One region of the Brachybacterium sp. AOP3-A1-3 genome, then DNA from elsewhere that is predicted to be linked to it. Evidence: riboswitches for the same ligand, from Rfam matches in the RefSeq annotation. Region 1 holds a riboswitch; the other holds the start of a gene.
What was found. Region 1 has a riboswitch for thiamine pyrophosphate ahead of ACT3T5_RS07695 (YkoF family thiamine/hydroxymethylpyrimidine-binding protein). Riboswitches for the same ligand answer to the same signal wherever they lie in the genome.
Positions count from the first base shown of each region.

Region 2: linked by a shared signal. The riboswitch ahead of ACT3T5_RS11235 (bifunctional hydroxymethylpyrimidine kinase/phosphomethylpyrimidine kinase) and the one ahead of ACT3T5_RS07695 (YkoF family thiamine/hydroxymethylpyrimidine-binding protein) in region 1 are both predicted to bind thiamine pyrophosphate.

Region 1 is NZ_JBQSXM010000004.1:108,349-112,315, forward strand. Features, by position in the region: gene ACT3T5_RS07690 (ECF transporter S component) at 1-507, opposite strand, end outside; gene ACT3T5_RS07695 (YkoF family thiamine/hydroxymethylpyrimidine-binding protein) at 504-1,274, opposite strand; TPP riboswitch at 1,313-1,421, opposite strand; gene ACT3T5_RS07700 (MBL fold metallo-hydrolase) at 1,555-2,319, shown strand; gene ACT3T5_RS07705 (MBL fold metallo-hydrolase) at 2,372-3,088, opposite strand; gene purS (phosphoribosylformylglycinamidine synthase subunit PurS) at 3,395-3,664, shown strand; gene purQ (phosphoribosylformylglycinamidine synthase subunit PurQ) at 3,664-3,967, shown strand, end outside.
Region 2 is NZ_JBQSXM010000007.1:64,068-68,034, forward strand. Features, by position in the region: gene ACT3T5_RS11230 (MFS transporter) at 1-780, opposite strand, end outside; gene ACT3T5_RS11235 (bifunctional hydroxymethylpyrimidine kinase/phosphomethylpyrimidine kinase) at 777-2,411, opposite strand; TPP riboswitch at 2,436-2,529, opposite strand; gene ACT3T5_RS11240 (hypothetical protein) at 2,607-2,729, shown strand; gene ACT3T5_RS11245 (ABC transporter substrate-binding protein) at 2,735-3,967, opposite strand, start outside.

The sequences.
Region 1 (3,967 bases):
CCCCGACAGCACCTGCACACCCAGGCGCAGCTCGAGCAGATCCTGCCCGTACCAGCCCATCCGATACGCGGTCCAGAAGAACACGAGCCCGGCGCCGAGGGCGCCCGACGCGGCGAACACGCCCCAGCCGAAACGGCGGTACTTGGTCAGGGCGAAGGGCAGCTCGCTGCCGATGCCCTGCAGCAGCGCCGAGAGCACCAGCAGCGGGCCGACCGGGCTGCCGAGGAACACCACCTCGACGACCGCGGCGATCAGCTCCGCGAGGATGCCGCTGCCCGGTCGCCGGAGGATCGCCACGGCGATCGGCCCCACGAGCAGCCAGGATCCGAACAGGACGTGCTGGGCGAGATCGCCCGCGGGGCCCATGGCGATCGCAAGGCCGTTCCATGCCTGGACGAAGATCCAGTACAGGAAGCCGAACACGACGCCGAGCACGACGACCAGCACGATCTCCCGCAGAGTGAAGCGGGCGCGCCTCCGGGACGGGGCTTCCTGCATCGCGGTCATCGCGTCACCTCGTCCAGGGTGCGCGTCGCGTCCAGGGTGCGCGTCGCGTGCGAGGGGCTGTTCAGCGAGATCGAGAGGTGGCTCGTCACGTGCTGGACGCCGCGTCCCACCAGCAGCCATCCGGCGATCGCCGTGGCCAGGACGTCGCCGACGTCGCCCTCGAGACGGGTCACGAAGTGCTCGGAGCCCCGGAAGGTCCCCAGCTCGCGGGCGTGATCGATCGCCGCGTAGATGTCCCGCATGTGGTCCGGGAGCGTGCCATCGGCGAGCACCTGATCGGCCAGCGGGTACAGAGCCCATTCCGCCGCGGCGTAGCGGCCTGTGCGGCGGGGCTCCGGCACGTCCGTTGCACGGGGTCCGGCCCCGCCGGGCAGCTCGCAGGCCACCTCCCCCGGGCATCCCCGGGACAGGAGCACGGAGATCGTGGCGTGGTGCTCGGTGCGGGCGAGATCCTCGGCGAGATCGATGAGATAGCGCTGCAGGTGCACCTCATGGCCGCCGATGTAGGTGGAGACGTCGCCGGTCTCGCGCACGAGGCCGGTCCCGTCGAGGCGTGAGAGGACGTCGAGCAGGAGCGGCGCGTAGTCGTCCGCCATCACGGCGACGGTCACCCGGGCGCCCACGCCGAACCCGAGCGGCGTCGCCGTGGGATCGGGGGAATCAGCGAGATCAATGGGGTCGACGGGATCGGCGGGATCAGTGGGGTCGGCGGGATTCTCCGGGACTGCGGGCGGGGCGCCGACGGATGCGGCAGACGCTGAGGTCATGGTCCGTGCCTTTCACGAAGGGCACGGGCACGCGGCGGATCTCGCCCGGCGGAGCTTCCTGCGCCGGCATGATCCGGGTCAGGTTCTACGGTCGGAGTTGGAGAACTCCCTCTCAGCCCGGCCTACCGGACTCCCGTGCACGGGGCCACTGTAGACGGGACCGCGGGCTCACCGACGGCCACGTTCACAGAACCCGTCGCCCGGGCCCTGGAGCGGTCGCGCGCGGCTGATACTTTCGGGGCCGGAACTCCAGGAGGGGAGCACAAGGATCGTGGGAAAGATGCAGATCCACGCCATTGCCGACGACGTCTTCATGGTCTCGGGGATCGCCTCGAACTGGACGCTGGTGCGAGAGGGCCGTGACCTCACCCTGATCGATGCGGGCTATCCGAAGGATCTGGGCGCCGTGATCGCCGCCGTCGAGCACATCGGGAACAGGGTGGAGGACATCCGGGGTGCCTTGATCACTCACGCCCATGTCGACCATGTGGGCGCTCTCCCGCAGCTGCAGGAGATCCATCGATTCCCGCTCCACGCCCATGAGCACGAACTGCCCATGCTCCGCGGCGAGGCCCATGAGCAGGCCACGGCCGCGGACGTCCTGCCGCAGTGCTGGCGGCCGCGCACGGCGCTCTGGACGCTCACCCTCCTGCGCGCCGGTGCGCTGTCCTCGATCCGGCTGCCGCAGACGCAGGCCGTGAGGACCGGTACGGCGCTGGATCTCCCGGGGGCCCCGGTCGCCCTGGCCTGCCCCGGGCACACCTCGGGCCACACCATCTACCACCTGCCGAGGGCAGGCGTCGTGCTCACCGGCGACGCGCTGATCACCGGGCATCCCGTCACCTCGCGCGTCGGGCCGCAGCTGCTGCCGGCGCTGACCGCCCACGATCCGGTCGGGCTCTACGACACCCTGGGCAGCATCGCGCAGATCGACGCCGACACCCTCGTCCCCGGTCACGGACCGGTCTGGCGCGGTCAGATGCGGGCAGCCGTCGCCGAAGCGCGCGCCTCGGCAGCGCCCGTCTTCACACGCCCTCGGCCCTGACCACCAGGTGCCAGGACGGCGGGACCGGCACCTTCCGTTCAGAGCTCAGAGCTCAGAGCTCGACGACGCCGTCCTCCGGCCAGTCGCGCACCTCGGTGCCCTCGGGCGAGAGCGCACCGGACTGGCGCAGGTAGATCGACCGGCCGCCCTCGCTGGCCACCGCATCGTGGACCGGCAGAGCCAGACGCGGGCGCACCGCGCGCAGGAAGTCGATGGTCTCGGACATCTTGGACCACGGCGCCACCACGGCGAAGGCCAGGGCGTCGATGCCGTGGAACTCCTGCAGGGGCTCCAACGAATCCCCCGTGATCCCGAGCTGCGGCCCGCCCCCGGCGGAGAGCACGAGGCCCACGTTGCCCACGCGCGGGATGTCGGGATGGATGATGGCGTGCTGACCGCCTGCCGCGACGATCCGCAGCGCCTCGCGACCGTCCAGTGCTGGGAACTCATGAGCCTCGCCCGCGCTGAGCGGCAGCAGGCGCTCGGTCGAGACCGCGGCGCCGTCCTCGCTGCTCTCGGCGAGCTGCGCGGCCGTCTCCGGCTCGGCGATCACGACCGCCTGCGCGCTCGCAGCCAGGACGTGGTCCAGCAGGCCGCGGTCGAGATGATCAGGATGCTGATGCGTGACGGCGACGGCGTCGACGCCCGCGAGCACCTCGGTGCCCAGCGTTCGCATGGCCTCGCCGCTGAAGATGCCGGGGTCCACGAGAACCCTCCGCCCGGCCATCTCGACGAGCAGGCAGGAATGGACGAGGTGACGGATCTTCATGGCTGCCTCCGGGGTCTGCGGAATCGGGTGCCCCCACCGTACGACCACGGGACCACCACGCCAATGCCCTGCAGATCCGGCTCGGTCTCCCTGCGGAACCGGTTCGAGTTTCCTGCGGAACCGGTTCGAACCCCCGGCGGATCCGGTTCGTGTGGGCACTGCCCCGCCGAAGGGCCACGGCTCGGTACGATGGGGGCGTCGGCACCGATCCGTCGGTGAGCCCGGGAGCCATTCCCGCCCCGCCCTGCAGATTCATCCCGTCCGGCCCGCCCCCGAGCGCGGCCGTCGTCCTCCAGGAGAACGCCCATGCCCCGCGTCGTGGTCCATGTCATGCCGAAGCCGGAGATCCTCGACCCCCAGGGCAAGGCCGTCGCCGCAGCCCTGCCCCGCCTGGGCTTCGAGGGCATCAGCTCCGTGCGCCAGGGCAAGCGGTTCGAGCTCGAGGTCGAGGGCGAGGTCACCGACGAGGTGCTCGCCTCCCTCCGCGAAGCCGCCACCACCTTGCTGTCCAACCCCGTGATCGAGGACGTCATCGCCCTCGAAGTCGAGGACCCTGCCGCGGAGGGCCAGGCCTGATGCGCGTCGGTGTGGTGACCTTCCCGGGCACGCTGGATGACCGCGATGCCCTGCGTGCCGTGCGGATCGCCGGCGCCGAGCCGGTCGCGCTGTGGCACGGCGACGACGGCCTCTCCGACGTCCAGGCGGTCGTGCTGCCCGGCGGCTTCTCCTACGGCGACTACCTGCGCGCCGGGGCGATCAGCCGCTTCGCGCCGGTGATGGGGAAGGTCGTCGATGCGGCCAACGGCGGCATGCCGGTGCTCGGCATCTGCAACGGCTTCCAGGTGCTCTGCGAGACGCACCTGCTCCCGGGCGCGATGA
Region 2 (3,967 bases), on a different contig from region 1:
CATCAGCGCGAAGACCTGCCAGAACGTCCTGGCCCACCGGCCGGTGAGCAGATCGCGCAGCCCGGCTCGCGGCCGCGCGGCGGCGGTCCTGTCCTGCTCCCTGCGGGCCTGCCGGTGGAAGACCGGGGCGTCGGCCACCTGCCGGCTGTAGTAGATCAGCATGCCGAGCGAGGCGAGCGCCCCGAGCACGAACAGCAGCCGCCAGCCCCAGGCGGCGTAGGCATCCGGCCCGAGGATCACCAGCAGCATCGCGACGGCGAAGGCGATGCTCGCCTGCGCCCAGGGGGCCATCGAGAGGATGAGACCGCTCATCAGCCCGCGGCGGCGCGGCCTCGACCACTCCATAGCCAGCGGGATCGCGGCGGAGTACTCGCCGGCCACGAAGATGCCGCCGAGGAACCGCAGGGCCAGGATCAGCCCGATCGTGCCAGCCCCGAGCACCTCGTGGGTGGGCATGGCGGCGATCGCGAGCGCGCACGCGGCGGTTCCGGCGATCGCGACCCGGGTGGTGCGGGTGCGCCCGAGCCGATCGGAGATGCGACCGAAGACGATGCCACCGATCGGCCGACCGAACAGCATCGCGACGACGATCAGGGAGCCCGTCGAGGCCGCCGCCGCCGCCGGACCGGCGAGCACGATCATCGCGGGGGCCAGCGCCGCGAGCGGGAGGAACACATGGATGTTGTCGATCCAGTTGCCGACCACTCCGGCCCGCAGTGCTGCCCGCCCCTGGGGAGGGAGTCGCTCGACATCGGATCGGGACGCTGCGAGGGCGCTCACCGTGCCCCATCCAGTGCGAGGTCGCGGAGGCTCTGCGCAGCCGGTTCCCCCAGGCGCAGCGCCTGCTCGAAGAACTCCAGCTCGTGACGGCATGCGACGAGAAAGGCGCGCAGAGCAGCGGAACGGGCCACCGGCGAGGCAGCGGCGAACTCCTGTTCGACCAGGTCGAGTGCCCCCTGCGTCGCGGTGACGAAGTCGGGATCGCGGTAGGTATCGAGCCAGTCCGCATACGGGTGGTCGCTCGGGACGGCCGGCAGCATGGCCCCGGTCTGGGCGTAGAGCCAGTAGCAGGGCAGCACGGCGGCCGCGGCGACGACCCGGTCCTCGCCGCGCGTCGTGGCCAGCAGGAAGTTGGTATAGGCACTGGTCACGGGCGAGATCTCGGGTTCCTCGCGGTCGCCGTTCCAGCTGCGGTGCAGGGCGGACTCGACCGTGAGGCAGTTCGCGGCGCCGTGCGCCCAGAACACCTGGGCTCCGGGGTCGCTCGAGGCTGCGGACAACGCTGCGAGCGCCCGGGAGTACCGGCGCAGATACAGCGCGTCCTGGGCGAGGTAGAAGGAGAACTCCCGGTCGGGAAGGCTGCCGTCGACCAGGGCACGCACGAAGTCCGAGTCCGCGACGGCACGCGCAAGGGGCTCCCCCGCCGCCCAGAGGGCACGCGTCCAGGGACCGGCCGGCGCGACGGCCGGCTCGACGGCGGACTCGAATGCGCCGGCCTCGGAGGGGGCTGAGGTGCCCGCGCGGAGACCGACTTCAACGAGGGCCTGCATGCCCTCCGGGCTCACGAGCCTCGCCGGGATCCGGCCAGGCACGAGCCAGGGCGTCGACTCCCCCGCCGCCTGGAGCCGACGGGCGCGGTGGGAATGGTCCACGGGACCGTGGCCTGTGCCGACGCGCAGCGCCTCCCCGTGGGCGATCGCCTCATGGAGCCACTGCGTGGCCCAGGTGAGAGCCGCCTGCGGGGCGTCGCCGCCTGCCAGCCGGGTGGCGAGCGCCGAGGCCAAGGAGCATCCGGTGCCGTGGGTGCTGGTCGAGGTCAGGCGCGCCGAGTCGACCCGATGCTCGAGGCCATCGGGTTCCACCCACGTGTTCGTCACCAGCGGGGCCTGGAGATGACCCGTCTTCACCACCACGGCGACCCCGGTCCGGGCGGCCCACTGCCGGGCCTGCTCGAGGGCTTCCTGCTCGTCGGCCGCGCGCTCTGCGCCCGTCAGTCGGGCGAGCTCCTCGATGTTCGGGGTGACCGCGGTGGCTCGGGCACAGAAGTCGATCATCGCCTGCTCCGCGTCGGGCTCCAGGAGGCTGTCCCCGCTGGTCGCGACCATCACCGGATCCACCACCAGGATCTGCTGCGGGTGCTCGTCGAGCCAGGCGGAGACGGTCGCGATGATCGCGGCGGTGCCGAGCATCCCGGTCTTGACCGCGTCGATCTGCACGTCATCGCTCACGGCGCGCAGCTGCTGGTCGAGGAACGCGACCGGCGGCACGTGGATGTCGCGCACCCCGCGGGTGTTCTGGGCGACCAGCGCGGTCACCACGCTCATGCCGTAGCCGCCGGCCGCGGTGATGGATTTGAGGTCCGCGGCGGTGCCGGCTCCTCCGGAGGGGTCGGTGCCGGCGATCGACAGCACGCGGGGAATTCGGGCAGGGTACGACGGAGCCACTGAGGACATCCCTTCGCTAGTACGAACTAGATCAGGTTCCACGGGTGTGATCTCAGCGCCGGACGGCGCACCCCGTGTCCGCGGGCCAGTATAGGCAGGCCGGCGGTCCACCCTGAAATGGGTCCGTCAGCGCCGCAGGCAGCATTCTGGGAGCCCGGAGAGGTGCATCAGACCTGGGCGGGCACGGACATGGTCGTCGTGATCGTCGAGACCGCGGGCCGCCTAGTGCCCGATGAGCTCTTCGTCGAGGTTCCTGCCGCCCGCGACGGCCCTGCCATGGGCTGAGCGGATCAACCCGAGGCGGCCGTCGCCGCGTCCTGGGCCTCCGGCAGCGCGTCGGCGGCGGTCGCCTTGCCGGTGAAGACCTCGGCGATGAGCGGGAGCGCGGCCCCTGTGCCCTCTGCCGACCGGTTCCCGGTCTCCGGGAGGGCCACGTCGTCGGGCGCCTCCGCGAGGAGGGAGACATCCACGCCGCCGGCCTTCCATTCCTCCTGCCAGACGCTGTGCAGGTCGCGGTGGGCCGGGATGCCGAGGCGGTTCTCCGCGAGCGGTCGCTGTCCCTCGACGCTCCCCAGCCAGCTCAGCAGCTTCCCGATCGCCTCCTCGCGCTCATCGTCGTCGTCGGGCGTGATCCCGACCGCCGCGACCGCATGCACCAGGGGGTGGGATCCCTCCGTCCCGGCGACCGGCGGATTGACGGACCAGGGGAACGCGTCCTTGATCCCGTCGGCGAGGACATGGAGGTCGTAGGTCCCCGTCTGCAGCAGACCGAGCTTGCCGTCCACGAACTGGCTCTGGCACAAGGCCTCGTCGGCGACCGCTTCGGCGCCGTCGGGCGCGAGATGGCCCGCCGCGAGGTCCGCGAGGTACTGCACGGCCTCGATCCCCTCCGGCGAGGCGAAGGTGAAGGTGCCCTCCTCGTCCTGCCATGCACCTCCGTGGCCGGCGATGAAGGGGCCCAGCACCGCCGAGCGGTCCGGGTGCGCGCTGAACCCGAACGCCGCGCGGGCGGCGGCGTCGAACCCGTCGTCTCCGGGATGCAAGCCCTCACCGTCCACGGTGATCTCGCGCGCGAGGTCGCGCAGGCCGTCCGACTCGGCGCCGGGCTCGAAACTCAGCTCCGCGGCGTCCCCTCCTGCGGCGTCGACGAGCTCCTGGTGGGCGACCAGGATGCTCTGGTCCCAGATCTGGGGCACGCCCCACAGGGCCTCGTCGATCCGGTAGAGATCGGTGGCGGTCTTCTCCCACTGCGCGGCGGCGTCGCCCACGACCTCGCCGATCTCGAGCAGCTGCCCGCTGGCATGGGCCTCCGCGAGATTCGCCGTGTTCATCCACAGCACATCCGGCAGGGACTCCCCCGCGACATCCAGCGGGAGCTGCTTCCAGTAGTCGTCCCAGCCGATCACCTCGACGTGCACGTCGATGCCGGACTCCTTCGTGAAGGCCGCCAGGGACGTCTCGTAGGCCGAGGCCGCGGCGTCGTCCCACACCCGCATCCGCAGGGTGTCGGCGTCATCGACGTC